Regions from separate parts of the Allorhizobium sp. DMC15 genome, predicted to be linked through region 1. Evidence: predicted binding sites of a transcription regulator. Region 1 holds the regulator's gene; the other holds the start of a gene.
The links. The regulator LexA, encoded in region 1, represses DNA repair genes until DNA is damaged. The targets are predictions, from matches to a motif close to TGTTCNNNNTGTGTTCNG.

Region 1 (15,333 bases):
AATTGGACAAGGCTCGGCGGCCGATCACCCTGGCGCGACGCCCGCGGACCTGCCTGTGAGTCACCCTGTCTTACCCGATGATCGGGAAAATACAATGACGGATCGGAAGCGGGATGAACGAAAATCTAATCGATTTAAAGCGGCATTCCCGGCGCTGCATCTTCTTTAGCCGATTGAAGCGCCGGGAAAGTGTGTCAAACGGCCTTGGCTATGTCGTCAAAGGCGATCAGTTTTTCGAGAAGACGGCGCATGTTGTCGATCTGAACCATGTTCGGTCCATCGGACGGCGCATTGTCCGGATCCTGATGGGTCTCGACAAAGAGACCGCCGACGCCAACGGCGACCGCCGCACGGGCGAGCGTTTCAACGAATTCGCGCTGGCCGCCGGAGGAGCCGCCCTGCCCGCCCGGCTGCTGCACCGAATGCGTGGCATCAAAGACCACCGGCGCACCCATACCCGCCATGATCGGCAGCGAGCGCATGTCGGAGACCAGCGTGTTGTAACCGAAGGAGGCGCCGCGCTCGCAGAGGAGGACATTCGGATTGCCGCTGGCATTGAGCTTGTTCAGCACGTTCTTCATGTCCCAGGGCGCCAGGAACTGGCCCTTCTTGACGTTCACCACGCGGCCGGTCTTGGCCGCGGCGACCAAGAGATCGGTCTGGCGGCAGAGGAAGGCCGGGATCTGCAGGACGTCGACCGTCGGGGCGACGGCCGCGCACTGTTCTTCCGTGTGGATGTCCGTCAGCACCGGGATGCCGTATTCCTTCTTGATGTCGGCGAAGACTTCCATTGCCTTTTCCAGACCGATGCCGCGCTCAGCCGACAGCGAGGTGCGGTTCGCCTTGTCGAAGGAGGACTTGTACACGAGGCCGAGGCCAAGCTCGCGGCACAGCTCCACCAGACGACCGGCGATCATGAACGCATGATCGCGGCTCTCCATCTGGCAAGGGCCGGCAATCAGGGCGAAGCGGCCCTTCTGCGAGAAGACGGCCCGGCCCTCGCCTTCACCGACGACGACTTCGGAATTGGTCACAGTGCTCATTTCAACTCCTCGAAGGCGAAGGCGACACCCTGGCCTTTCTCCGGCGCGACAACGAGGCGCGCTCCTGTTTTGTGATAGCGGACGCCATTAGCAGCGAGGCAGGCTTCTGTCACGCCGAGATCACGGCTCGCGACCACAACCACCGCCCCGAGCAGACCCCGTTCTTCGCGCGCATCCGAGAACCCGTATCGAGCCGACAGTCCATCTGGTGTCAGGACATCGACCCTGGCATTGGCCGCTTCGATCGATAGTCCGAAAGAATCGGCCGTGACGTCGCGCTGCCGCAGCGCCGTCTCCAACAGATACTGGAAATCGCTCGGATTATTCTCGCACAGCACCACGCCTCTCAGGCCTGCTGCCGCGTTGGCGTGGTCCAGCAAAGCACCGCGATCGGCGGGCAAGGGGTTCACGCGCTCACAGGCGAAAGCAAAAAAGTCGGGCGAGCGCAGATCGGCGGCGAAGGCCAGCCGAAAAGATCCCTCTACTTTGCGGCCATTGGGAAAGCGAAACTCGCGCGAAAAGCCCAGCAGTTCACCACCGCTCAAACCTTCGGCGACAAAGCTCGCATGATCTGCTCCGGCGTCATCGGTCTTGACGACGATTGCCGAGAGACCCTCGCCCCTTCGGAACCGAAAAGCCTGGTCACGCGCGACAAAAACATTCCCGGCCCGCACCGCCGACAGACAGTCTTCCCGGCTGCCGACGGCAAGCGGTTCGAGATAGGTGTCGTCGCGGAAGAAAACACAGGCGTTTTCAGTGCCGAAAGGGTGACGAGCATCGGCTGCCACGGTGAACCCAAGGCGGCTTAGCCGCTGTCTGGCAGTAACGAGATCGATCACCGGCAGCACAAGGTGGTCCAAAGCGCGCGGCAAAGCGGGAACAGGCGACATGAAGATACTCCGTTACGACCAAACTAGGAATTACCCGAGCGCTTTGTAAGGGCCTCGATCGCCTCACGGAGCGCATCGATCTCGGCCCGGGTGTCGCGCAATTCCTTCAACACCTGCTCATCGATCTTGTGGTGGAGCGCGAGAACCTCGATCTCGGCCTTCAGATTGATCTCATAGTCCTTCGCGGCCATGAAGCGGTCACGCTCGGCCTGGCGGTTCTGGCTCATCATGATGATCGGCGCCTGAATGGCGGCCACCATCGAGAGGATCAGGTTCAAAAAGATGAAGGGGTAGGCGTCAAACGGACGGGCTACCAGGATCACCGTGTTGAGAACAACCCAGGCGAGGAGGAAGACAACGAAGCCAATGATGAAGCTCCAGGAGCCGCCGATCCGGGCAATCGAATCGGCCAGACGCTGACCGAAACTTGCCCCGGCGAGAAAGTCCTCGCCGGCATTGGTCGACACCGTTCGGCGCTGGCGAGCCTTGACCAGAACCTTCTTCTCTGCCGATGTCAGTTGGTCGGCCTGCTTCCCGAGCAGAGTGTTCTCCAAGTCTTTCAGCATGGTGTAACTCACAGAGATTTCAATTCGTTGCTCGGACTTGCTCCCGGCTGTCTGGCTGCCAGCATCGATCGGACATGCAAGGTTGCCAGCACCCGGCCGAAGACGCCTATCGCATTTTCATACGGGTTGTTCACGGAAATTTATCTACTTGCGGAACACATATGGAACATATAGTGTCTGTTCTGGATTTGTTTCACAAACGGGGCCCCGCATATGCTGACGCGCAAGCAACAGGAACTGCTTCTCTTCATTCACGAGCGGATGAAAGAATCGGGTGTGCCTCCGTCCTTCGACGAGATGAAGGACGCCCTCGACCTGGCATCGAAGTCCGGCATTCACAGGCTCATCACGGCGCTTGAAGAACGGGGCTTCATCCGGCGGCTTCCCAACCGCGCGCGTGCTCTTGAAGTGATCAAGCTACCGGAGGCCTATACGCCCAGCCTGCAACCGCGGCGTGGGTTTGCGCCAAGCGTCATCGAAGGCAGCCTGGGAAAGACGCCGCCGCCTGCCCCGGCGCGTCCCAGCAACGACGATCAGAATGCGTCGGTCAGCGTGCCTGTCATGGGGCGCATCGCCGCCGGCGTGCCGATCTCGGCTATCCAGAACAACACGCATGACATTACCGTTCCGGCTGAGATGATCGGTTCTGGCGAACACTATGCCCTGGAGGTCAAGGGCGATTCGATGATTGATGCCGGTATTCTCGACGGCGATACCGTGATCATCCGCAACGCCTCGAACGCCAATCCCGGCGACATCATCGTGGCATTGGTCGATGACGAGGAAGCAACACTGAAGCGGTTTCGCCGCCGTGGTGCCTCGATCGCGCTGGAGGCTGCCAACCCGGCCTACGAGACACGCATTTTCCCGCCGGACCGGGTCAAGATCCAAGGGAAGCTTGTCGGCCTGATCCGGCGCTATCACTGATCCGTCGCCGCGCCGTCATCTGATGTCGTGGCGGCCAGAGGCTGGGGTCTGGTTGCCAAAAGGGCGGCCTTGAAACCGTGTTGGGAGGCAGTCCCCCCGGTTCGCCAGTCGTAGAGGCGATGCACCGTCCATGGGCGTGGCGGGCCTGCCAGCGCTGACGTGACTTCGATTTTTCTTTCGTGGCGATCACCAAGCCGCAACTCGAGAGCGCCGCTTGCGCGCAATGTCGTTTCGCTGATCAAGATCGCGCCTGAATTGCAGCGGGTCAGGCGGCTGCGGACGCCGAGCACAACGATGTCGGCGACGTCACAGGCGAGGCCGGCAATATCGGCGCGGTCGATGACGAGCACGGTCCAGAGGCCGGCAATCTTTGCCGCACAGGCACCGCGAGCGCAGGTGAAGCGGTCGCCCGCGGCGGATCCTGCCAGTTGGTCCAATACCTTGCCTGCCTGTTGTTTTGTCACCGCATCCCATGTCTCCTCCTTTTTCCAATCGGCCGGTGGCGGGAGGACGAGTGCGTCTGTTTGGTCCGGTGGCCGATGATTTTCGACACCGAGCGCAGGCTTCCACTGGTCAAAAAGGAAGGTCGATGGACGCACGCGGTTGGTAGCGAGGGTCTTCGCCTCAGCATCGCTTCGCGGCCTCGGCCAAAACGCGACGAGGCGGCCATCCTCGCTGACCAGCAGATCGGCCGGCCTATCTGCTGGACGCAGCCAGGACGCAGCCAGCGTGACGATCAAGAGAACGCTCCCGGCGTGCCGTAGCCGCGTATGCAGTAACGTGATCAGCAGGAGCGCGGTCACGGTGAGTGCTGGAAACCAGCCCGGCTGACGCGGGATGAGCGCCGCCTCATCCCAGCCGGCGACGGTGTGCGCAACCTGCAGGACGAGATCAAGTCCGAGACCCATGATCCAAAAGAATGGGGCATCAAGGCCGAGCGGCATCATCAGCATGGCGATGAAGCCGGCCGGCATGACCACGATCGAGATCAGCGGCATGGCCGCCAGATTGGCCTCAAGCCCGTGCATGGACAGGCGATGGAAATGCGTGACCGCAAAAATGGCCGTCGACAAACCGCCAATCAGGGATGTGGCGAGCGTCCCACCGACGAATTTCAGCACAAAGCTTGCCAGTTTGCCCGGGACCGATTGGGGAGCCGGCCAGAGGGTGCGCGGCCTCGTGCGCCAGGCTGCATAGCCAGCGATCAGGGCTGCCGTCGCGGCAAAAGACATCTGAAAACTCGGCCCCATGACGGCGGAAGGCTGCACGACCAGGATCAGGATCGCCGCGACAGACAGGTTGCGCAGACTGATCGCGGGCCGGTCGATCAGCACGGCAACCAGCAAGATCGCGGTCATCAGATAGGCGCGCAATGCCGAAACCTGGTAACCGGATATGAGGACATAGGCGGTCGCCGCCAGAAGTGCGCCGGCGGCTGCGATTTTCTTTATGGAATAGTGCTGCGCTAAACCCGGAAGGAGGCTCAACAGTGCCCGCAGGCCGACAAAGAAGATACCGGCGGCAAGCGCCATGTTGAGACCGGAGATCGCGGTGATATGGGCAAGCCCCGAAAGCCGTAACGCATCCGTCGCCTCCTGCGACATCGAGCGCCGTTCACCGGTGATGATGGATGCGGCGAATGCGCCGGTATCGCCGGGCAGTACGGCATGGATACGATCGGAGATCCGGTCGCGCAGGGAAAACAGCCATCGATCCAGCCGGGTCCACGGGTCCACGACCGGCGAGGCAGCCGTCGCCGGCCGTTCCGGAGCGCCAAGAAAGAACCCCACCGCGCCAATCCCGGCATAATAGCTCTGAAAGGCAAAATCGTTGAGACCGGGCAGCGCCGGGCCCGACGGCGGCGACAACCGCAGACGGCCGGTGATGCCCTCGCCGATCCTGAACCCCTCATGTTGGCTTCGGGCCAAGACCGAAATGCGCTGCGGCGCGCGGCGCAGAGCCGGCTCGGCGGTCGCCGCCACGCGGATGACATAGCGCCATTCGCCGGCCGACCCCGCCTCCCGCCGCTCCACCTGGCCGGTGACCGTGGTCACCACGGGAGAATCGAGAAGGATCGTCGCGGCTCTCCAGTTTTCAGCCTCGGCCAACACCATGCCGGCGATGGCAAGAAGGGCGGAGAGCGACAGGGCGCGGCTCATCGTGCCGGCAAGGGTCATGAAGAGAGCGCTTGCGGCCAAAGCGGCAAGGAAAAGCAGGATCTCCGCGGCGGGCGGCGCAGGGAGATTGAACCAGCACAGAGCGCCAAGCCCGATGCATACGGGTACGAAATGAAAGAAGTGCCCCTGCCGGCCCTCCCATTCGATCGCCTGGCGGACACCGTGAGCTCGTCGCCGGGACTGTTCGACCAGTCGGTCTATCCTGTCTGTTGTCGGCCGAGCTATCGCAGAATGGCTGGGTAAAGCAGGCGTTGGATCCCTGGGTGGCGCGAGCGCGCCCTCCCCTTCGATGTCCAGCTTCTCCTCCGGTCGATACAACACTTGAAGCAACCCTGCTGATGGGGAAAAACACCACGCCCAACAACAATCAAAGCGTGCATGAAGCTTTGCTGCAAGCGCAATCTAACGTGCAAATCGATTAGAACCGTCCGGTTCGATTGGTGCCGATTTCGCAACGCACAATTTGCCCTTTGGATAGCTTGGCATTAACTTCCGTATCATATAGCTACATCACACGCTTAACCGATGGCGGCTTTTCGGAGACGCCTTCCCGCCACTTCCGGAGGATCAGCATGACGGACAAAAGCGCTACTTTGAAACTCGGTGACAAGACGGTCGACCTGAGCGTCAAGGCCGGCACGATCGGCCCTGATGTCATCGACATCGGCGCCCTGTACAAGCACACGGGCACCTTCACCTACGACCCGGGCTTCACGTCCACGGCATCCTGCGAATCCAAGATCACCTATATCGATGGCGACGAAGGCACGCTGCTGCATCGCGGCTATCCGATCGAACAGCTCGCCGACAAGGGCGACTTCCTGGAAGTCTGCTATCTGCTGCTCTACGGCGAACTGCCGACGCCGGCGCAGAAGAAAGACTTCGACTACCGCGTCACGCACCACACCATGGTGCATGAGCAGATGAGCAAGTTCTTCTCCGGCTATCGCCGCGACGCCCATCCGATGGCTGTCATGGTCGGCACTGTCGGTGCGCTCTCGGCCTTCTATCACGACTCGACCGACATCACGGATCCGCATCAGCGCATGGTCGCCTCGCTGCGGATGATCGCGAAGATGCCGACGATCGCCGCCATGGCCTACAAGTACCATATCGGCCAGCCGTTCGTTTACCCGAAGAACGATCTCGACTATGCGTCCAACTTCCTGCGCATGTGCTTTGCCGTGCCGTGCGAAGAGTACAAGGTGAACCCGGTTCTGGCGCGCGCCATGGACCGTATCTTCATCCTGCATGCCGATCATGAGCAGAACGCGTCGACCTCGACCGTACGTCTTGCCGGTTCGTCGGGCGCCAACCCGTTTGCCTGCATCGCAGCCGGCATCGCCTGCCTCTGGGGTCCGGCCCATGGTGGCGCCAACGAAGCGGCGCTCAACATGCTGATGGAAATCGGCTCGGTCGACCGCATTCCGGAATACATCGCCAAGGCCAAGGACAAGAACGATCCGTTCCGCCTGATGGGCTTCGGTCACCGCGTCTACAAGAACTACGATCCGCGCGCCAAGATCATGCAGAAGACCATGTACGAGGTGCTGGAAGCGACCGGCCATGGCGACGACCCGTTGATGAAGGTGGCGCTCGAGCTCGAGAAGATCGCGCTCAACGACCCTTATTTCATCGAGAAGAAGCTCTACCCGAACGTCGACTTCTACTCCGGCATCACGCTGCGCGCACTCGGCTTCCCGACGACCATGTTCACCGTTCTCTTCGCGCTGGCCCGTACCGTTGGCTGGATCGCGCAGTGGAACGAGATGATCGAGGATCCGCAGCAGCGCATCGGTCGCCCGCGCCAGCTTTATACCGGCGCACCGAAGCGCGACTACAAGCCGATCACCGAACGCTGATCGCCCATCACGTTTCTTTCGAAAGGCCGGCGCGTTGCCGGCCTTTTTTTTATTCCCGCCATCAGCTTTCGTCTTCCGGATGCCGTGCAAAGACGGTTGCCATGGCCTTTCGGGCATCGATTGATGCGGTCCAAGACCGGAGCGAGTTCATCACATTTCGGTGGTTCTGCGCCGCCGACCGGATCCTGCCGCTTTTCGGCCCGATATGCCTTCAATTCCGTTGATCTTTGTTCTAAGGAAGTCCACCCGCTTCGCTTGATGCGAAGATCAGTCAAGAGGTTCATGCGTCCCGATGCTCGTCATATTGAGAAAAGTTTCCCAGACCCTTTTCGCCAAGATCCTGCTGCTGCTGCTGGTGGTTTCCTTCGGCGTCTGGGGCGTTTCGGCTTCGCTGTTCACCAGCAATTCCGATACGGTGGTCGCCGTGGGCGATCAGACGGTTTCGACGCGGGACTTCGCCTTTGCCTATCAGCGCCAGGTCGCCGATCTCAGCAACCGGTTCGGCACTCAGCTGACCACCGAACAAGCCAAGGCTTTTGGTGTCGAATCCATGGTCTTCTCGCAGCTCGCTGCCGGTGCAGCACTCGACCAGCTTGCGGCAGACATGAATCTGGGTCTGTCCCAGGATCGGCTGGCGCAGTTGATCGCGGATGACCCGGCCTTCAAAAATTCGGCCGGCAATTTCGATCGCGCCCTGTTCACATCGAGACTGCGCAATTCCGGCCTGCGCGAAGACGATTACATTGAGGAGCGGTCGAAGGTCGCAATCCGCAGCCAGATCGTCGATGCCACTGCCGATGGTTTCGTCGCGCCGAAGGTTCTGGTCGATGCAATCAAGAGCTATCGATACGAAAACCGGGACATCAACTACCTGCTGCTGACCAATGCCAATATCGATCCGATCAAGGCGCCTGACGATGCCACGCTGAAGACCTGGTTCGACACGACCAAGTCGCGCTATCGCGCGCCCGAATTCCGCAGCTTTACCTATGTCAAGCTCGAGCCCGCAGACATTGCCGACAAGTCGGCCGTCAGCGACGATGACATCAAGGCCGATTACGAGCGCCGCAAGGCCAGCTACGAAATCGCGGGCACTCGGACGATCGAGCAACTGTCCTTCGAAACGCGTGAACTGGCCGATGCGGCAGCCGCCGAACTCGCCAAGGGCACGAGCTTCGATCAACTTGTAACGGACCAGGGCAAGACGGCGAGCGATGTGCTGCTCGGCGACTTTTCAAAGGACCGCCTTCCGGACGCCACGCTTGCGGACGCCGCCTTTGCGGTGACGACCGAAGGCGGCACCACGCCCGTCGTCGAAGGTGCACTTGGCCCAGTCATCCTGCGCGTGACCAACATAAAGGAAGGCCGCGTGCGCAGCCTCGACGAGGTCAAGGAAGAAATCCGCGAGGCGCTGGCAGAATCAGCGGCTGTCGCCGACATCACCGCCGTGCACGACCAGTTCGAAGATCTGCGCGCTGGCGGGTCCACACTGAAGGAAGCGGCGGACCAGCTCAAGCTGAAGACCGCAACCGTTACCGACATCGACCGGCGCGGTTTTGACGCCCGGGAAACCGAAGTGGCCGGCATCCCCGAGCGCGACGCGCTCCTGGCGGAAGTCTTCCGCACCGACATTGGCGTCGAGGCTCTTCCGGTCAATCTCGGCAACAATGGCTACATCTGGTTTGATGTCACCGACATCAAGGCCGAACGCGACCGGGAGCTTGCCGAGGTCCGGGAAAAGGCCGTGGCGGATTGGACTGCGGAGCAGCAGCGCATTGCGCTCGGCGCAAAGGCAGAGAGCCTGCGCAAGCGCATTGCCGATGGCGGCAAACTGGAAGAAGTGGCGTCCGAACTCGGCCTGACGGTCGAAAGCAAGGCGGGGATCACCCGCCGCACCGAAGACGCCGTTCTGGGTGCGGCGGCCATCACCGCAGCCTTCGGAGGTCCGGAAGGGATTGTGACCACGGCGTCCGGCGGTGATCCGTCGACGCAGATCCTGCTGACCGTCACTGCCGTGCGTGATCAGGCGGCCGGTGGCGTGCTGTCCAACGAAGATGAGCAGATCGTCTCGATGGCCAATTCGGCCGGCGACGACATCCTCGACCAGATGGTCGGCCAGTTGCAGGCGCAGTATGGCGTGACATTCAACCAGGCGCTGGCCCAGCAGGCCATCGTTCGCTAATGCCGACGTCAGGGGGAGCACGTCCATGTCCGGGTTGAAGCCCTTTATCGCGAAGATCGCAACGCGCCAGTCTTTGACCCGGCAGGAGGCGAGCGATGCGTTCGAGATACTGATGTCCGGCGAAGCCAGCATGGCGCAGGTCGGGGGCTTCCTGATGGGCCTCAGAGTTCGCGGGGAAACCGTCGACGAGATTGCCGGCGCCGTCTCGATCATGCGCCAGAAGATGGTCGTGGTCGACGCTCCCGAGGACGCCATAGACATTGTCGGAACCGGCGGCGATGGAACCAACACCTACAACATCTCGACGCTCGCCGCGATTATCGTGGCGGGTGCCGGCGTGCCGGTTGCCAAGCATGGCAACCGCGCCCTGAGCTCCAAATCGGGGACGGCGGACGCGCTTTCGCAACTCGGCGTGAGGCTCGACATCGATCCGGACACCATTTCTCGCTGTATCCGCGAGGCCGGCATCGGCTTCATGTTCGCGCAGCTGCACCATCCCGCCATGCGCCATGTCGGCTCGGCGCGCGTTGAACTGGGTGCCCGCACTATCTTCAACATCGTCGGACCGCTTTCGAGCCCGGCCCGCGTCAAGAAACAGCTCTTCGGTGTTTACTCGCCGGAGTGGCTCGTGCCGGGTGCGGAGGCGTTGCGTGATCTCGGGCTGACCGATGCCTGGGTTGTGCACGGGAACGGTCTCGATGAAATTACGACGACGGGTCCGTCCCTTGTGGCCGCATTGAAAGATGGCGAGATCTCGACCTTCGAACTGACGCCCTCCGATTTCGGTGTTGCAACCGTGTCGCTCGATGCGATCCGTGGCGGCGACGGCGCGGTCAACGCCGCAGCACTTCGCGATGTTCTTGGTGGGGCGAAGACGGCCTATCGCGACGTCGCACTCTGCAATGCCGCCGCATCTCTGATTGTCGCCGGCAAGGCCAACGACGTGACCGAGGGCATGCATCTTGCCAGCCAGTCACTCGACAGCGGCAATGCCGCTCGCGCGCTCGAGAAACTGATTGCCATTTCCAACTCGGCCGCGTGAGGGTAAGTTCAGAGCATGACCGATATCCTCAAGCGCATCGAAACCTACAAGCGGGATGAAATCGCAGCGGCCAAGGCTGCTGTCTCGCTGTCGGAACTCAAGGATCGGATCGCGAGCCAGGAGGCGCCACGCGGTTTCCACCGTGCGCTGGTGCATGCGCGCGACGACGGTCGGTTCGGACTGATTGCCGAAATCAAGAAGGCGAGCCCTTCGAAGGGACTGATCCGGCCCGATTTCGATCCACCTTCCCTTGCCGCCGCCTATGAGGCCGGTGGCGCCGCCTGCTTGTCCGTCCTCACGGATGAACCAAGCTTCCAGGGCGCGCCGGAATTCCTGACGGCTGCCCGCCAGGCCTGCGCCCTGCCCGCCCTGCGCAAGGACTTCATGTTTGATGCCTACCAGGTCTATGAAGCGCGTGCCTGGGGTGGTGATTGCATTCTCTTGATCATGGCTTCCCTCTCCGATGGAGAAGCCGCGGAACTCGAAGGCGTCGCCTTCGAACTCGGCATGGATGTTCTGATCGAAGTCCACGACGCCGACGAGATGGAACGGGCGCTGAAACTGAAGTCACCGCTGGTCGGGATCAACAACCGCAATCTGCGTACCTTCGAGGTCAGCCTGACGGTCAGCGAAGACCTGGCTTCAATGGTGCCTGCCGATCGCCTGCTGGTCGGCGAAAGCGGTGTCTTTACCCATGAAGATTGCCGGCGCCTTGAAAAGGTCGGCATAACCACTTTCCTGGTCGGCGAGAGCCTGATGCGCAAGGAAGATGTTGCTGCTGCAACGCGTCTTCTCCTGACCGGCAAGACCGACGCTCTGGCCGCGGAATGACCACTGTCGAGCCGCAGGGCCTGACGCATATCGGCGCCTCCGGCGAGGCGCATATGGTCGATGTCTCGGGCAAGGATGACACGATCCGCCTCGCAGTCGCCGAAGGCTATGTGCGCATGAAGCCGGAAACCCTGTCCACCATTCGTGACGGGAACGCCAAGAAGGGGGACGTCATTGGGACTGCGCGGATTGCCGGCATCATGGCGGCCAAACAAACGTCCAATCTGATCCCGCTGTGCCATCCGCTGATGCTGTCCAAGGTGACCGTGGACATCCTGGAGGACGCGAACCTACCGGGCCTTCGGATAGAGGCCACCGTCAAGCTCACTGGCAAGACGGGCGTCGAGATGGAAGCACTCACGGCGGTATCCATCACCTGCCTGACCATTTACGACATGGCGAAAGCCGTGGACAAGACGATGGAAATCGGTGGGATCCGAGTTCTGGAAAAGAGTGGTGGCAAGTCCGGGGATTTCCGCCATCCGGAGCGCGGTTGATGTCGCTGCTTCCGGTTGAAGATGCGCTGGCGCGGCTTCTTTCGGGCGCCGAACCCATCTCCGATCACGAGCAGATCGGCCTGCATGAGGCAAATGGGCGCGTGCTCGCCGCCGATTTGGCCGCCCGCCTCACCCAGCCGCCGTTCGATGCGTCGGCGATGGATGGCTACGCCCTTCGCGCGGCAGACGCTGCGGAGATCGGTTCGGTGCTTACGGTCATCGGCGAATCGGCTGCGGGTCATGGCTTTTCAGGCGGGGTCGGTGTCGGACAGGCAGTTCGGATCTTTACGGGCGCGCCCGTGCCATCCGGCGCCGATAGCATCCTTCTTCAGGAGGATGCCGAGAAACTTGATGGCGGACGGATCAGGACGACTTTCGCGGTCACCTCCGGACGCCATATTCGGCCGCGCGGCCAGGATTTTGTCGAAGGCGACCTCACGCTCAACGCTGGTGTCACGCTCGACTTTAGCCACCTAACGCTTGCGGCGGCGATGAACCATCAGACGCTTCCCGTCTATCGCCGGCCGCGGATCGCAATCCTTGCGACGGGCGATGAGCTGGTCACACCGGGAGCTGTCCCCGGCCCGAACCAGATTATCGGCTCGAACACATTCGGCATTGCCACGCTGGCGCGCGACTGTGGCGCAGAGGTGCTCGATCTCGGCATCGTACCGGATGATGTCTCGCTGCTCCGCGCGGCTGTCGAGCGGGCCCGTTCCAGCGGTGTTGATGTTCTGGTGACACTGGGCGGAGCCTCGGTCGGGGATCACGATCTCGTCCAGTCGACGCTTGTCGCTGCCGGAATGGAACTGGAGTTCTGGCGGATCGCCATGCGCCCCGGGAAACCGCTCATGGTCGGGCGTCTCGGCGGGATGCAGGTTCTCGGTCTGCCTGGCAACCCGATCTCCAGCCTCGTCTGCGGGCTGCTCTTCATGGAGCCGCTGCTGTGCCGCCTCGGGCATCACATCCCGCCGAAGCGGATGACGACGGGGACGCTGGCCAACGCTCTTCCCGCCAACGACAAGCGCCAGGATTATGTCCGGGCCAGACTGTTGTTTGCTGGTGACGATAAACCCGTCGTCGAGAGCTTCGGCAAACAGGACTCGTCGATGATGCGCATCTTTGCGCAGTCGGACTGCCTGATCGTGCGGCCGCCGCATGCGCCAGCGGCGGAGGCGGGTGATACTGTCCCGATGATGCTTCTGCGGCCTTGAGCGCCGGCCAAACTGGTCACAAATATTCAAAACAAAAGACCCGGCGCTGAGGCCGGGTCTTTCGCATGCATTCTCTGGCGGTCTCCTCAGACCAGCCGGCTCTGTTCGACAGCTGCGCCGATGAAGCTTGCGAAGAGCGGGTGCGGATCAAGCGGACGGGACTTCAGTTCCGGATGGTACTGGACGCCGATGAACCACGGATGGTCAGGGTATTCCACCGTTTCCGGCAGGAGCCCGTCCGGCGACATACCGGAGAAGACCAGCCCGCATGATTCCAGGCGATCCTTGTAGTCGACATTGACTTCGTAACGGTGGCGGTGGCGCTCGGAGATATCCGTCGAACCGTAGATCTCGGAGATTTTGGTGCCCTTCTTAAGGGCCGCCTTGTAGGCGCCGAGGCGCATGGTGCCGCCGAGGTCGCCGACAGCAGAACGCTTTTCCAGCTCGTTGCCCTTCATCCATTCGGTCATCAGACCGACGACCGGTTCCTCGGTCTTGCCGAATTCGGTGGAGGATGCCTTATCGATGCCGGCGAGATGGCGGGCCGCCTCCACGACGGCCATCTGCATGCCGAAGCAGATGCCGAAGTAAGGCACCTTGCGCTCGCGGGCGAATTGGGCAGCCAGGATCTTGCCTTCGGAGCCACGCTCGCCAAAACCGCCGGGCACGAGAATGCCGTTGACCTTTTCAAGCCAGGGCGCCGGGTCTTCCTTTTCGAAGATTTCGGACTCGATCCATTCGAGCTTCACCTTCACACGGTTGGCGATCCCACCGTGGTACAGCGCTTCGATCAGCGACTTATAGGCATCCTTGAGGCCGGTGTACTTGCCGACGATCGCGATCGTGACTTCGCCTTCCGGCGTGCGGATGCGGTTGCAGACCTCTTCCCAGGCATCCAGACGCGGCTTTGGAGCCGGCTCGATTCCGAAGGCGGCCAGAACCTCGTTGTCGAGGCCTTCCTTGTGGTAGGCCATCGGCACGTCATAGATGTTGGCGACGTCGAGAGCCTGGATCACGGCGCTTTCGCGCACGTTGCAGAACAGCGACAGCTTGCGGCGTTCGGCCTGCGGGATCTCGCGATCTGCACGGACGAGCAGGATGTCGGGGTGGATGCCGAGCGCCTGCAGCTCCTTCACCGAATGCTGTGTCGGCTTCGTCTTCAGCTCGCCGGCTGCCGGGATGTAAGGCATCAGGGTCAGGTGAACGTAGACGGCGGTGCCGCGCGGCAGGTCGTTGCCGAGCTGACGGATCGCTTCCATGAAGGGCATGGCTTCGATGTCGCCTACGGTGCCGCCGATCTCGCAGATGACGAAATCATAGTCGTCATTGCCTTCAACGACGAAGTCCTTGATCTCGTTCGTGACGTGCGGAATGACCTGAACGGTCGCGCCGAGATAGTCGCCGCGGCGTTCCTTGTCGATGATGTTCTTGTAAATGCGACCGGTGGTGATGTTGTCGGTCTTGGTGGCCGAACGTCCCGTGAAACGCTCGTAGTGGCCGAGGTCGAGGTCTGTTTCGGCACCGTCATCGGTGACGAAGACTTCGCCGTGTTGAGTCGGACTCATGGTGCCCGGGTCAACGTTCAAGTAGGGGTCCAGCTTGCGCAGACGCACGCGGTAACCCCGTGCCTGCAACAATGCTCCGAGTGCCGCGGCCGCAATTCCTTTGCCAAGAGAGGAAACCACGCCGCCAGTGATGAATACATATCGCGCCATGGGCTTCACCGGATACCGTTTCAGATTCGATTCCGCCAGCCCCAATCGGGCTTGTCCCAAATTTTTCGTGAACGGGGCGGAATATACACAAAAGAAAACCGGCGGACCCTTGAGCCCGCCGGAGTGAGCAGATGCGTTCCGATCAGTTGTTCGGAACGGCGTTCGGATCTGCTGGCGCCGGAGCCGGAGCCGCAGGCGTCGTCGTCGGAGCCTGTGCTGCAGGTGCGGCACCTGGCAGCTGATCAAGAACGCTGCCACCGCCCTGCGTCGTGCCGTTTGCGGCCGGGATCCGGTCGAGGATGTCAGTCGGCTTCGATTCGTAACGGGCGAGGATGCCGAGCGCCAAGGAGATCACGAAGAAGAGTGTCGCCAGGATCGCCGTCGTGC
Region 2 (15,333 bases), on a different contig from region 1:
GGGCCGCACGGCAGCGGTTGCTCTGAAGGAACTCGGGGAACATCCCGACGGCGGCGCGATAACTGTTCGTGACGGCCGCTTCGGCCCCTATGTCAACTGGGGCAAGGTGAATGCCACCCTGCCCAAGGGCAAGGATCCGCAGACGGTCAGCGTCGAGGAAGCCCTTGTGCTGATCGCCGAGCGCGCGGCCAAGGACGGCGGCAAGACGAAGGCGAAGAAGGCTCCGGCCAAGGCTGCCAAGGCGAAGGCCGGCGATGCAACCGAGGCGAAGCCGAAGAAGGCCGCAGCCAAACCGAAGGCGAAGACCGCTGCAAAGGCGCCGGCCAAGGCGAAGACAACAACGAAGAAGAGTGCGACTTGAGCAGAAAATTCCGCGACCCCTCCGAGATACCCGGCTCCGGCAACCGCAAGAGCCGGCGTGCGGAAGGCGCGGCCAAGGCGAAGGCCGAAAATAGCAACGCCATCATCCACGGCGAGGTGCCGTCGCGCGAGGTGCTGCTGCAGTTCATCACCGACAATCCCGACCGCGCTTCCAAGCGCGAGATCGCCAAGGCCTTCGGGCTGAAGGGCGATACGCGGGTGGAGCTGAAGCAGGCGCTGCGCGATCTGGAGAATGACGGGCTCGTCAACAAGACCCGCAAGTCGCTGGCGCGGCCGGGTGCCCTGCCCCCGGTCACCGTTCTCGACATCACCACGCGCGACAAGGACGGCGAGCTGATCGGTCGGCCGGCGGAGTGGCCCGAAGACGCCGGTGCGGCACCGGCCGTCCTGATCCGGCAATCGAGTTCGGACCGCTCGAAGGGCAAGGCGCCCGTCGGTGGTCTCGGCGATCGGGTTCTCGCCAAGATCTTCGCCAACAAGGACCGGTCCGGCCCGGCTTACACGGCGCGCGTAATCAAGGTGATCGACCGCCAGCGCGGCGCCGTGCTCGGCGTGCTCAGGATGATGGGCGACGGTGGCGCACGCCTGATGCCGATCGAGCGGCGCGGCGAGGAAATGCAGGTCGATGCCGCCGATATCGGCGAGGCCAAGGACGGCGATCTCGTCGAGGTCGAGGTTTCACGCGCGGCCCGCTTCGGGCTGACCCGCGCGCGGGTGCTGAACATCGTCGGCTCCGTCGCTTCGGAGAAGGCGATCTCGATGATCGCCATCCATGCGCACGGCATCCCCTACGTCTTCCCGCAGTCGGTGATCGCAGAGGCCGAAGCCGCGGAGGCCGCCAGCATGTCGCACCGCGAGGACTGGCGTCAGGTGCCGCTCATCACCATCGATCCGCATGATGCCAAGGACCATGACGACGCGGTCTATGCCGAACCCGACGCTTCGCAAGACAATCCGGGCGGTGTGATTGTGACCGTCGCCATCGCCGATGTTTCCTATTACGTCCGACCGAAATCGGCTCTGGATCGCGAGGCCCTGAAGCGCGGCAATTCGGTCTATTTCCCGGACCGCGTCGTGCCGATGCTGCCGGAGCGGATTTCCAACGATCTCTGCTCGCTGCGCGAAGGCGTCGACCGACCGGCGCTTGCCGTGCGCATGGTCTTCTCGGCCGAGGGGCGCAAGGTGCGCCATACTTTCCATCGCATCATGATGAAGAGTGCGGCCAAGCTCTCCTACCAGCAGGCACAGGCGGCGATCGACGGCCAGCCGGACGAGAAGGCCGGGCCGCTGCTCGAGCCGATCCTGAAGCCGCTCTGGGCGGCTTACGCCATCCTCAAGCGTGGCCGCGACCGGCGACAGCCGCTTGAGCTCGACATGCCCGAGCGCAAGATCATCCTCAAGGAGGACGGCACAGTTGACCGCGTCTTCGTGCCTGAGCGCCTCGATGCGCACAAGCTGATCGAAGAAATGATGATCCAGGCGAATGTCGCCGCCGCCGAGACGCTGGAGGCCAAGCGGCAGAAGCTGGTCTACCGCATCCATGATGCGCCGACACTCGCCAAGCAGGAGGTGCTGCGGGAGTTCCTCGCAACGCTCGGCATGTCGCTGGTCAAGGGCGGCAACATGCGGTCCAACTCGTTCAACGGGATCCTCGCAAAGGCCGAGGGCACACCGCACCAGATCATCGTCAACGAGATGGTGTTGCGCAGCCAGAGCCAGGCGATCTACAGCCCTGAGAATATCGGCCATTTCGGCCTCAACCTGATGAAATACGCGCATTTCACCTCGCCCATCCGGCGTTATGCCGACTTGATCGTGCACCGCGCGCTGGTCGGTGCGCTGGGGCTCGGTGAAGGCGGGATCACGCAGGAGGAAGAGGCGAGCCTCGAGGATATCGCCGCCGAGATCTCGACCTTCGAGCGGCGCGCAATGGCGGCCGAGCGCGATACCGTCAACCGACTGGTGGCGCATCATCTCGCCGGCCGCATCGGCGAGGATTTCCAGGGCCAGATCGGTGGCGTCACCAAGTCGGGGCTTTTCATCAGCCTGCCGCAATTTGGCGCAGATGGCTTTATCCCGGTTTCAACTCTCGGACGGGACTACTATATCTACGACGAAGCTCACCAGGCCTTGACGGGCGAGAAGTCTGGATTGGGTTATCAGCTCGGCGACACCGTCGAGGTGCGGCTCGTGGAAGCCGTGCCGCTTGCCGGTGCGCTACGCTTCGAAATGCTGAGCGAAGGGCGCAAGATGCCAGTTGGCGCGCGCTCCTTCCACAAGGCTGGCGGGCGGGGCAGGAAACAGCCCGGCACACGGCCACCGCGTTCGAGACGGTGATATCGATACGCCCCGGAGAAACACGATGACGGTCAACCAGACTAACCTGACAGCGAAATTCGGTGGCGCAAGTGACGTGGAGCGCCCGCTGGGGCGTTCGATCAAGCGTGGCATGCTGAACCGCTGCCCGAACTGTGGCGAGGGCAGACTTTTCGGTCGGTATCTGAAGGTCGTCGACAACTGCGCCGCCTGCGGGGAAGATTACCACCACCATCGGGCCGACGATCTTCCCGCCTATCTCGTCATCCTGATCCTCGGCCATGTGCTGGTCGGCGGCTTCATGGCGACCGATCTGGTCTTCGTGCTGCCGGGCTGGGTCCATTTCGCGATCTGGGCGCCGATCGGCATCGTGGCTTCGCTCCTGAGCCTCCAACCGATCAAGGGCGGCGTTGTCGGGCTGCAATGGGCCCTGCGGATGCATGGCTTCGGCGGCGTGCAGGACGAGATCGACGAGCACTGAACAACCGATCCGAGGCGCGGCGATCGTCATGCCGGTGTGGCCATTTACGCTTAACTATCACTCTTCCTGCTATGCGTGATTCGGGGTGAAACCCGCTGGACAGGTTGACAGCCAGGCGATTTCCGGTGTGAACATGCCGCGCCCTCAAAACACGGTCGGGAGCTCGTACACTTCGATGCCATTCAAGATGCCGAACTTCTGTCTGCTGCGGCCCCGCCCGGCCCCGGCGCGTGGTCATTTTCGGATGGTGCATGATGGCTGAGTCGAAGGACTGCCTGAACGGCGACCGGGAAGAGATCCATTGGCCGTCCCTAATCGCGGCGATCTCGGCCATTTCGGCTGTGGGGATTGCCATCGGTCTCGGCCTTCCGCTGCTCAGCATTATCTTGGAAAAGCGCGGCATTTCGTCGACACTGATCGGGTTGAACTCGGCCATGGCCGGGATCGCCGCCATGGCAGCGGCCCCCGTCACCACCAAGATCGCGCACAAGCTGGGCGTCGTACCGACCATGCTCTGGGCCGTACTGCTGTCGGCGATCAGCGCTGTCGGCTTTTATTACGCCACGCAGTTCTGGATGTGGTTTCCCCTGCGCATCGTCTTCCATGGCGCGACGACCACACTCTTCATCCTGTCTGAATTCTGGATCAATGCGGCCGCTCCCTCGCGCAAGCGCGGGCTGGTCATGGGGATCTATGCGACAATGCTCGCCGTCGGCTTTGCCTCCGGACCGCTGATCTTCTCGGCGATTGGCAGCGAAGGCGTGTTGCCTTTCGCCGTCGGTGCCGCAGCCATCCTGGCGGCCGCGATCCCGATCTATATCGCGCGCTTCGAAAGCCCCGTGCTGAACGAAAAGCCGGAGATGCATTTCTTCCGCTACATCTTCCTCGTTCCGACCGCGACTGTTGCCGTCTTCGTCTTCGGAGCGGTCGAGGCCGGCGGGCTCTCGCTCTTCCCGATCTATGCCACCCGTACCGGCTTCTCCGAGACACAGGCCGCCTTGCTGCTGACGGTGATGGGCATCGGCAATATGGTCTTCCAGATCCCGCTGGGGCTGCTCTCCGACCGCATGAAGGACCGCAGGCTGCTGTTGTCCATCCTCGCCTTCATCGGACTGTGCGGCTCGCTGGCGCTGCCGCTGCTCACCGACCACTGGCAGTTGATGGCGGTCGTGCTGCTGTTCTGGGGCGGATGTGTATCGGGTCTCTATACGATCGGGCTCAGCCATCTCGGAGCACGACTCACGGGGGCGGATCTCGCCGCCGCCAATGCCGCCTTCATCTTCTGCTATGCGGTCGGCACGGTGGCCGGTCCACAGGCAATCGGCGCGGCCATCGATCTCACCGGAAACAACGGTTTTGCCTGGGCAATTGCGGGCTTCTTCGCCCTCTATGTCGTGCTTTCCTTGGGTCGCCTGCTTTTTAACCCGAAACGCACTTGACTTTTCGGGCGCGATTTGTAGTTTCGCGCCAGATTTGCCGTGGGCCACGTTCGGTCGTCCACGGCTTCGTTTATTAGAGGCAGGACGACCATGGCCAAGGCTACAACCATCAAGATCAAGCTTCTGTCGACGGCCGACACGGGTTTCTTCTACGTTACCACGAAGAACAGCCGTACGATGACGGACAAGATGACGAAGACCAAGTATGACCCGATTGCGAAGAAGCATGTCGAGTTCAAGGAAACCAAGATCAAGTAAGATTTGGTCCCATCGGTTCCACAAAAAAGGCGTGTCACTCTGTGACGCGCCTTTTTCTTTGGCAAATCCGAGCCAGTGCCCCCTTGAGCCCTCCCCTTCGCGCAAACAAAAACACCGGCCTCCCACGGGGAGACCGGTGTTTCGCTGATAGGGGGTCGGTCGGCATGCAAACACGGCACGAGGAACCGTTTTGACGTTGCACACCAACCGACCGACCCCACGACCCAGGAGATGCGGCGGACCTGAGCATCATGGGGTATCCAGAACCTCTTGGAGAGGTCTTTTTCGATGTGGTCAAACTCTCTTAAGTAGAGAAAAAAATCAACAGTTTATTAACTGCCCTACGTTGCATGCTCTTGATATGGTTAAATTCGGGACAGAAGACTTGTTCGACCAGACTTGCTACGCGCCAGGTAAACATTGTTCCGTGAACAATCCCACAGTCTAAGTTGCAAGCAACAGATTTAGTCCCGCAAGCCGCAGCATTTTCCGCGACCCGCGGCACACGCGGAGATTAAAGATAAATCTAATATAAAGATACAGCTTTATGTCGGGAAGCAACACGCCTCGATCGACGCCAGCCAACGGATTCTATTGAACAGCAATAGTGTCACCGGCAAAACGATACAGTTGAAACTGCCCAAAATCGGTGCAAAATGCATGAAAGGCGCCAACTTAAGCGGCACCACAAAAAGCTGTGAATGGTTAGATCACGCTGCGGCGGCAACCACACGATTGCGACCGGAATTCTTGGCTTCGTATAGCGCCCTGTCGGCCTGCTTGAGCAATTGCTCCGGCGTGTCGATGCCTGGCCCCAGTGTGGCGATCCCCATGGAGGCGGTCAGCATCAGCGGTGTCTCGCCCGAACGCAGCTGGAAGGGTCGCGCCTCGATCATCAGGCGCAGGCGTTCCGCCACGTTGGCGGCCACTTCCGCCGGCGTGTCGGGCATGACCACCACGAACTCCTCGCCTCCGTAGCGGCAGGCCAGATCGGCGCCGCGCACGGTCGACCTGATCCGTCCGGAAAACTCCTTCAGGACCTCGTCGCCGGCATCGTGGCCGAACTGGTCGTTGACCAGCTTGAAGCGGTCGATATCGGTGATGCAGATGGTGAGCGGACGACCTCGAACCTTGGCGCGGGCAAAGAGTGTGCGCAGCTGGGTATCGAGATAACGACGATTGTGGAGACCGGTCAGGCCGTCGGTGACGGCAAGCTCGATCGTCTGGCGCACGCTGTTGCGGAGGCGATCATTGTAGCGCTTGCGGCGCACCTGGGTCAGCGCGCGGGCGACGAGTTCGTTCGGATCGAGCGGACGCACGATGTAATCGTTCACGCCGAGATCAAGCGCGCGGATGATCATCTGTTCGTCACCCTGCTCCGTAATCAGCAAGATCGGGATGAAGCGTGTGCGCTCCAGGGAACGGAGCTGGGAGCAGAAGCGAAGCGGATCGTAATCTGCAAGGTTGCTGTTGACGATGACGAGGTCGTAGCCGTTCTCTGCGGCTTCGAACACGGCAGCCTGGGGATCGGACAGCGCGCTGACTTCGGCGATCGGCTTCAATGCCTTGACGATGCGCTCCTGAGAAGCGCCCCGGCTGTCGACGAGCAGGACCTGGGCCTGCTCCTCGAGCCGGCCGTCGGTCAGGCGCAGGGCGTCCTCGACGCCGGCCTGACGCGTTCCATCGTGGCGCAGACGCAATTCGTCGCTCAGCGTCTTCAACCGGACCAGGCTCTTCACCCGCGAAATGAGCTGCAGGTCGTTGACCGGTTTGGTCAGAAAGTCGTCGGCACCGGCCTTCAGGCCGCGGACGCGGTCGGAGGGCTGGTCGAGCGCGGTGACCATGACGACGGGGATATGGGCTGTACGCGGGTTGGATTTCAGCCGCTCACAGACCTCAAAGCCGTCCATTTCCGGCATCATGATATCGAGCAGGATCACATCGACCTGGGTGCGGTCACAGATATCGAGGGCATCGAAACCGTTGTTCGCCGTCAGGACGTCGAAATACTCCGCCATCAGCCGCGCTTCGAGCAGCTTCACATTGGCGGGTATATCGTCGACGACCAGTATGCGCGCAGTCATGTCCCTTAATCCTCACGCATCTCCGAGATAGGTCTTGATGGTCTCGATGAACTTCGGCACCGAGATTGGCTTGGAAACATAGGCTTCGCAACCACCCTGACGAATTCGCTCTTCGTCGCCCTTCATGGCGAAGGCGGTTACCGCAATCACGGGGATCACATGCAGGTCGGGGTCATCCTTCAGCCATTTCGTCACTTCCAGTCCGGACACTTCCGGCAACTGAATGTCCATGAGAATCAGATCCGGCTTGTGACGCCGCGCAAGGTCCATGGCCTCCATGCCATTGCGGGTCTGCACCGTCTCATAGCCGGACGCCTCGATAAGATCGCGGAAGAGCTTCATGTTGAGCTCGTTGTCTTCGACAATCATTACCTTTTTCGGCATCCACCCGATCCCTTGTCTCGCATCTTGCGGGGTTCCATTGCCGGACCCAGGCGCGAGTTCGCATCTTCCGTCACTCTACATGCTAGTGCTATTTGGTTTCGAAATCGGTAATTTGCCAGGAAAACAGGAAAAGACTTTATGAAAAACAGAGATATACCTGCAAGTGCCGATGATACGGCCATCGCCGTTCTCGGCTGGCTTGCCAGCGAGCCGGACATGCTGTCGCGATTTCTCGCCTTGTCCGGGGTGCAGCCGGGGCAGATGCGCGACGCGGTCAATGATCCGGGTTTTCTCGCCGGCATGCTCGAATTCCTGATGCAGCATGAACCGACGCTCTTGGCATTCTGCGAGGCCACCGCGACGAAACCCGAGGTGGTCGTTGCAGCCTATCACCACTATGTGCGACCCGGCCTCGATTCGGGCGAGTTCTGATGCTGACCGATCTCGCCCATATCAAGCTTGCTGACCGGCCGCTGATCGTCTGCGACGTGGACGACGTGGTGTTGCAATTTGCTACCCCCTTCGAGGCGTTTCTCCTGGAACGCGGCCTCACCCTGCTGCCACGTTCGTTCAAGCTGACCGGCAATATTGTCGATGCGACCGCGCGAGCACTCGATGCGGTGGCGGTCAAGGACCTGATCCACGACTTCTTCGTCGAGCAGGAACGCTGGCAGACACCCTTCGCAGAAGCCGTCGACAGCCTGAATGCGCTGGCAGTTGAAGCAGATCTGGTCTTCCTGACCGCGATGCCGCCACGCCATGCGGAGATCCGACGCCGGCTTCTCGATCGGTTGACACTCTCCTATCCGATGATTTCCAGCGAGGACGCCAAGGGACCCATCGTCGCGGCCCTGCACGAGAACCGGCCCCTGCCCGTCGCCTTCATCGACGACATGGTCAGCAATCTGCATTCGGTCCGCGAGCATGTGGCAGAGTGTGCGCTCGTTTACATGCCGCCCGATGTTGCAATCTTCCGCCACGCCCCCGAGCCGGAGCCGCCGGTCCAGAAGGCGCAGGACTGGACTGAGGCGCGCCGTCTGATCGAAGCCCATTTTCACCGCTGACTGCCTTTTCGGCTGTGGCATCCGGCATGGCCAAACGGCGGTCAGATCCCTCTTGCCAGGCAAGAAGGGGCGGCTTAGGGTGCAAACGTTCAACCTTTGTTCCCACATGTCCTCGATAGACCAACCTCGACCCGGCTTTTGCCGTGACTGCCTTGAGGAGCAGCCCGATGGGCTGCGGCGTTGCCGCGCCTGTGGCAGCCCTCGTCTGGTCTATCATGCGGAATTGCGTGAGCTGACGCTCGCGCATGTCGACTGCGACGCGTTTTATGCGGCGGTCGAGAAACGCGACAATCCCGACCTGATCGACAAGCCCGTGATCATCGGAGGCGGCAAACGCGGCGTCGTTTCAACCGCCTGCTATGTCGCGCGCATCCACGGCGTGCGCTCGGCCATGCCAATGTTCAAGGCGCTTGAGGCCTGTCCGCAGGCGGTGGTGATCAGACCGGACATGGAGAAATATGTTCGGGTCGGGCGGCAGGTGCGGGCGTTAATGGAGGAATTGACGCCGCTGGTGCAGCCGATCTCGATCGATGAGGCGTTCCTCGAACTGCGCGGCACGGAACTTTTGCATCACGATCCGCCGGCACGGGTTCTGGCGCGCTTTGCACGGCGCGTGGAACAGGAGATCGGCATCACCATTTCCGTCGGCCTCTCCTACTGCAAGTTCCTCGCGAAGGTCGCTTCCGACCTGCAGAAGCCGCGTGGTTTCTCCGTCATCGGCGCGGCCGAGGCTGTCGATTTCCTGGCTGACAAGCCCGTGACACTGATCTGGGGTGTGGGAAAAGCGCTGGCGGCAACGCTTCAGGCCGACGGGATCCGGACCATCGGCCAGTTGCAGGTCATGGATGAAGCAGACCTGATGCGGCGCTATGGGGTGATGGGGCAGCGGCTCGCCAGGCTGTCGCGCGGCATCGACGATCGCAGCGTGCATCCCAATGATCCGGCCAAGAGCGTTTCGGCCGAAACGACATTTTTCGACGACATCAACAAGCCGGAAGACCTGATCGTCCATCTGCGGGAACTGTCGGAAAAGGTCGCCTGGCGACTGAAACGGCATGGAATTGCCGGGCAGACCGTCGTGCTCAAGCTCAAGACCGCCGATTTCAAGGCGCGCACACGCAACCGGCGGCTGGACGACCCGACGCAACTGGCGGACCGCATTTTCCGCACCGGCATGGCGCTTTTGGAAAAGGAGGCAGACGGCACGCGTTTCCGGCTGATCGGCATCGGCGTGAGCGACCTGAAGGATGCGGCAACGGCCGATCCGCCTGATCTCGTCGACGCGCAGGCGACGCGGCGTGCGGCAGCGGAGGCGGCGATGGACAAATTACGCGACAAGTTCGGCAAAGGTACGGTACAAACCGGATATACCTTCCCCGCAAAGCGGTCCTGACATCCACATGGCCCTGCCTCAGCCCCATCCGACGCACTCTCCATCGCTGCGCCCGTCGCGGGCGGATCGGCGCTGGCGGCACATCCGGGTGGCGGCCTCCTATCACCGCCGGCGGGGCAACGATCTGTTGCTCGGCCTGATCCTCGCCTTCGTCGCCGGCGCCATGAATGCCGGCGGGTTCCTCGCCGTCGGACGCTACACGTCCCATATGACAGGCGTGGTCTCGTCGATCGCCGACGATCTCGCGCTCGGGCTGTTCGGCCTGGTCGGGGCGGGTCTCACTCTGCTCATCTCCTTCCTCTGCGGTGCGGCCTGTTCGGCAATCCTGATCAACTGGGCGCGGCGGCATGCGAGACGCCAGCAATATGCCTATCCGTTGGCGCTCGAATCGGGCCTGCTGATCCTCTTTGCCGGCCTGGGAACGCTGCATGACGCAGCCGTGGCACCGGCAACCGCCATGCTGCTCTGCATCATCATGGGATTGCAGAACGCGACAATCACCAAGATCTCCGGCGCCCGCATCCGCACGACGCACCTGACCGGCATGGTCACCGATATCGGCATCGAACTCGGCAAGGTCGCCTATCTCGGCATCGCCCGCCTGCTCTCCCATCCACCTGTCCCCGTCGACCGGCGCAAGCTGTCGATCCTGCTGCCGATCGTTTCGATGTTCTTCTTCGGTGGACTGGTCGGTGCGCTCGGTTTCAAGCATCTCGGCCATGCCTTCGCCCTGCCGATCGCGGCCCTTTTGCTGGCCGTCGCCTCGCCGCAGCTGCAGGGGCGGCGCAGGGCGGCAACGCCGGGTTCGTGATCGAGCAAGACTGGGGACAACCGATCAAACATCCGTGTAGAGCGCGGCTGCACAGGCGATCGCGAAACTTTTCTTAAACTTCGCCGGGTAGCATGGCGCCATCCTGTTTTGCGTCATCCCGGTCGTATCATGTTCCAGCGTTTCGCCCTCGCCTTCAGCCTCGGCCTCATGGCCAGCAGTGCCCTTTCCACCCCCTCACTCGCCGCCGATCGCGGCCCCTTGCAGATCTACGTCTCCAAGGCGACCCAGACGCTGACCGTTTATGACGGCCAAGAGTTGCTGGTGACCTCGAAGGTGTCGACGGGCAAGCCGGGACACACGACGCCATCTGGTATCTTCTCGATCCTGGAAAAGCGTAAGTACCACGAATCCAACATCTATTCGAACGCGCCGATGCCGTTCATGCAGAGGCTGACTTGGTCGGGTATCGCATTGCACGAGGGCAAGGTGCCCAACTATCCCGCCTCGCATGGCTGCGTGCGATTGCCGAACGGCTTTGCCAAAACGCTGTTTTCGATGACGGAACGCGGCGCCCATGTGATCATCACCGATGACCCGGTGACACCGGCGGTCGTCACGCATGCCAACCTGTTCACCCCCCGTCAGCCCGTTCCGGAAGGTGGCCTGCTGTCGGACGCCGAACTGCGGCCGACCAAGATCGAGGCATCGCTGGCCCCTGTCGAGGTGGCGATGAACGAGGTGCTGCCGAAGATGGGTGCCCAGGCCCAGCTCGTGCTGGAAGACGAGCCGCCGCTTCGCATCCTCATCACCCGGCGCAGCCAGCGCGACGAGGTTCGCGACGTGCAGGAAATGCTCACCGAACTCGGCTTCGACGCTGGTGCTGCCGACGGCGTCATGGGAAGTCAGACGCTTGCTGCGATCCACGGCTACAAGCGCTGGAAATCGATCGAGAAGGACGGGGAGATCCTGTCACCTCGCTTCATCGCAGCGCTCTCGGCTTCGGCCGGGCGCGAAAAGCCGCTCGATGGCCAGATCATGGTGCGGCAGAAGTTCAAGCCGGTGTTCGAGGCGGCCATCGGTATTCGCGAACCGGAAAAAGGCCTCGGAACGCATTTCCTCGAGGCGAGCCATGTCGACCGCTTCAAGGGCAAGGTGGAATGGCAGAGCGTCAGCATTGACAACCATCTGCCCGCTCCGACGCTGAAGCGCCTCGGCATCACCGAACCCGCCGAGGATCGGGCGGTATTTACTGCGGAAGCAGCGCTCTCCCGTCTCGACATTCCCGGCGACGTCAGGGCGAAGATCGAGATGATGCTGAGCGAAGGCTCTTCAATCACCATCTCCGATAGCGGCATCGGGCCGGAAACGGGCGACGGCACGGATTTTATTACGGTGACGCGGACGAAGGGCTGAGCGCCCTTACACCAGTTCGACATCCAGGACGCCCGGCGTCGAGCGCATGGCGGCGGCGATTTCCGGGGAGATTCGGAAACGTTCGGTGAGCTCCACCTCGATCTCGCGCTTGCCCTCGTCCTTGATGACGATGAAGGAGACGAGGCCGTCGCCGCGGGCGTTGAGGTGGGCGGCCACCGCACGCAAGGGGCCGGAATCGCGGACATAGACGCGCATGGCCTTCTGCATGCGGATCGACTGCTCTTCCAGCGATTGCGCCGTCTGGATGCGTAGGCCGATGCCTTCGGGACGCTCTTCGGCGGCGACCGTGATGACGAGGGACTTTCCGGCCTCCAGGAGGTCGCGATACTGGTTGAGACCTTCGGAGAACAATACCGCCTCATACTGGCCGGAGGCATCGGAGAAGGTGACGATGCCCATCTTGTTGCCGGTGCGGGTCTTGCGTTCCTGCTTGGAAATCACGGTGCCGGCGAGACGGCCGGCGCTCGCGCCCTGTTTGACGGCAACGGAGAAGTCGGCGAAGTTCTGGACACGGAGCTTGTCGAGCAGTTGCCGATACGCGTCGAGCGGATGGGCCGACAGGTAGAAACCTAGGACCTGGAATTCGCGCATCAGCTTTTCCGAGGATAGCCACGGGGTATAGGGCGCAAAGGCAATCTTTTCCGGACCGCTGGCGCCACCCGCCCCGAACATGTCGGACTGTCCGCTGACGGCGTTTTCCTGGGCGCGCTGGGCATATCCCATGATGCGGTCGAGGCTGCCGATCAGTTCGGCGCGATCGCGGCCGAAGCAGTCGAAGGCACCGGCGGCAATCAGACTTTCGAAGACGCGACGGTTGATCTGCTTGGGATCGATCCGCAGGCAGAAGTCCTCCAAGCTTTCGAAAGGCTTGTCGCCGCGGACCTCGACGATGTGTTCGACGGCGTTTTCGCCGACGCCTTTGATCGCCGCGAGGGCGTAATAGATCCGGTTCGGACCCGTCTGGAAGTGGCGGTAAGAGGTCTGGACCGAAGGCGGCACCACTTCGATGCCAAGACGGCCGGCATCCTGGCGGAAGTCGACGAGCTTTTCCGTGTTCGCCATGTCGAGGGTCATCGACGCGGCGAGGAACTCGACCGGATAATGCGCCTTCATATAGGCGGTCTGATAGGAGACGATCGCGTAGGCGGCCGCATGCGACTTGTTGAAGCCGTAGTTGGCGAACTTCGCCAGCAGTTCAAAGATGTTCTCGGCCTGGGGCTTGGAGACGCCGTTCTTCATGGCGCCGTCGACGAAACGGGCCGACTGCTGGTCCATCTCCGCCTTGATCTTCTTACCCATGGCGCGGCGCAGAAGGTCGGCTTCGCCGAGCGAATAGCCCGAGAGCACCTGAGCGATCTGCATGACCTGCTCCTGGTAGACGATAACGCCTTGCGTTTCCTTGAGCAGGTAGTCGATCTTCGGATGGACGGAAGCGAGTTCTTCCTCGCCGTGCTTGCGGGCATTGTAGACCGGGATGTTCTCCATCGGGCCTGGGCGATAGAGGGCAACGAGCGCGATGATGTCCTCGATGCAGTCGGGACGCATGCCGATCAGGGCCTTGCGCATGCCCGCACTTTCCACCTGGAAGACGCCGACCGTTTCGCCGCGCGAAAGCATCTCGTAGGTAAGCTTGTCATCGAGCGGGATGGCCGCCAGATCCACCTTGTGGCCGCGTTGCTCGACGACGAAATCGACGGCGGTCTTCAGTACAGTCAGCGTCTTCAGGCCGAGGAAGTCGAACTTGACGAGGCCAGCCTGCTCCACCCATTTCATGTTGAACTGGGTGACCGGCATGTCAGAGCGCGGATCGCGGTACATCGGCACCAGCTTCGAGAGCGGCCGGTCGCCGATGACGATGCCGGCGGCATGGGTCGAGGCGTGGCGGTAGAGACCCTCGATCTTCTGGGCGATTTCGAGGAGGCGGGCGACGACCGGCTCTTCGGCCGCAGCCTCCTGCAGCTTCGGCTCCTCCTCGATCGCCTTGGAGAGCGGCGTCGGATTGGCGGGATTGTTCGGCACCAGCTTGCAGATCTTGTCGACCTGGCCATAGGACATTTCGAGCACGCGGCCAACGTCGCGCAAGGCGGCACGCGCCTGCAGCGATCCGAAGGTGATGATCTGCCCCACCTGCTCGCGGCCATATTTGCGCTGCACGTAGCGGATGACCTCTTCGCGGCGCTCCTGGCAGAAGTCGATGTCGAAGTCGGGCATCGAGACGCGTTCCGGATTGAGGAAGCGCTCGAAGAGCAGCGAGAAGCGCAACGGGTCTACGTCGGTGATGGTCAGCGCATAGGCGACCAGCGAGCCCGCGCCCGAGCCACGGCCCGGTCCGACCGGGATGTCATGCTGCTTGGCCCATTTGATGAAGTCCGAAACGATCAGGAAGTAGCCGGGGAACTTCATGCGCTCGATGACGGAGAGCTCGAATTCGAGCCGCTCGCGATAATCCTTCTCCTCGTAACCTGGCGCCATGCCGAGTGCCGCAAGGCGATTGTCGAGACCCTCGATCGCCTGGCGGCGCAGTTCCAGCGCCTCTTCGCGTTCTGCCTCTTCCGGATCGTCGCTGCCTCCGGTGAAGCGCGGCAGGATCGGCTTGCGGGTTGAGAGCACGAAGGAGCAGCGGCGGGCGATCTCGACGGAATTCTCAAGCGCCTCCGGCAGGTCAGCGAACAACGCCTGCATTTCGGCGCGGCTCTTGAGATAATGATCCGGCGTCAGGCGGAAGCGATCGTCATTCGAGACGATGGCATTGTGGGCGACCGCCATCAGGGCATCATGGGCGTCGTAGTCGTCGCGCGCCGGAAAGAAGGCCTCGTTGGTGGCGACCAGCGGCAGGTCGTGATCGTAGGCGAGCTGGACCATGCGGCGCTCATGGCTGCGGTCGTAAGCGCCATGACGCTGCAATTCGACATAGAGGCGATCGCCGAAGAGGTCCTTCAACGCCAGAAGACGCGTCTCAGCCTGGGCGGCGTGACCATCGCGCAGCGGACGATCCACAGGGCCACCGGACGCCCCGGTCAAGGCGATCAGGCCGTCTGTGCCACTTTCGCGCAGCCATGACAGTTTGACATGCACCGGCTGACCGGCATCCCCGCCAAGATAGGCGCGACTGACAAGGTCAACGAGCCGCTCGTAGCCTGCAGCATCAGACGCAAGCACGACTATGGCCGGAAGATCCGGCATATGGCCGTTGCCGCCTCGCTTTTCTCCCGTCGAATCTTCCATATCGATCGACAGCTGGCAGCCGATGATCGGCTGCACGCCGTCGCCGATCGCCTTCTGGGAGAATTCGAGCGCAACGAACAGATTGTTGGTGTCGGTAATCGC

Region 2: the regulator LexA is predicted to act here: its motif matches at 8,494-8,511, upstream of ACT53S_RS08130 (DNA polymerase IV).

What each region holds. Positions count from the first base shown of each region.
Region 1 is NZ_JBQUZB010000003.1:260,188-275,520, reverse strand. It holds gene kdsA (3-deoxy-8-phosphooctulonate synthase) at 195-1,043, opposite strand; gene ACT53S_RS15610 (VOC family protein) at 1,040-1,933, opposite strand; gene ACT53S_RS15605 (DUF1003 domain-containing protein) at 1,957-2,499, opposite strand; gene lexA (transcriptional repressor LexA) at 2,713-3,426, shown strand; gene ACT53S_RS15595 (ComEC/Rec2 family competence protein) at 3,420-5,924, opposite strand; gene gltA (citrate synthase) at 6,176-7,465, shown strand; gene ACT53S_RS15585 (peptidylprolyl isomerase) at 7,758-9,647, shown strand; gene trpD (anthranilate phosphoribosyltransferase) at 9,673-10,689, shown strand; gene trpC (indole-3-glycerol phosphate synthase TrpC) at 10,705-11,520, shown strand; gene moaC (cyclic pyranopterin monophosphate synthase MoaC) at 11,517-12,017, shown strand; gene ACT53S_RS15565 (molybdopterin molybdotransferase MoeA) at 12,014-13,231, shown strand; gene ACT53S_RS15560 (CTP synthase) at 13,318-14,955, opposite strand; gene secG (preprotein translocase subunit SecG) at 15,089-15,333, opposite strand, start outside.
Region 2 is NZ_JBQUZB010000001.1:1,640,890-1,656,222, reverse strand. It holds gene topA (type I DNA topoisomerase) at 1-361, shown strand, start outside; gene rnr (ribonuclease R) at 463-2,718, shown strand; gene ACT53S_RS08165 (DUF983 domain-containing protein) at 2,744-3,178, shown strand; gene ACT53S_RS08160 (MFS transporter) at 3,433-4,617, shown strand; gene rpmG (50S ribosomal protein L33) at 4,708-4,875, shown strand; gene ACT53S_RS08150 (PleD family two-component system response regulator) at 5,586-6,959, opposite strand; gene ACT53S_RS08145 (response regulator) at 6,972-7,343, opposite strand; gene ACT53S_RS08140 (DUF3572 domain-containing protein) at 7,482-7,775, shown strand; gene ACT53S_RS08135 (hypothetical protein) at 7,775-8,407, shown strand; gene ACT53S_RS08130 (DNA polymerase IV) at 8,514-9,800, shown strand; gene ACT53S_RS08125 (YoaK family protein) at 9,808-10,611, shown strand; gene ACT53S_RS08120 (L,D-transpeptidase family protein) at 10,741-11,985, shown strand; gene dnaE (DNA polymerase III subunit alpha) at 11,992-15,333, opposite strand, start outside.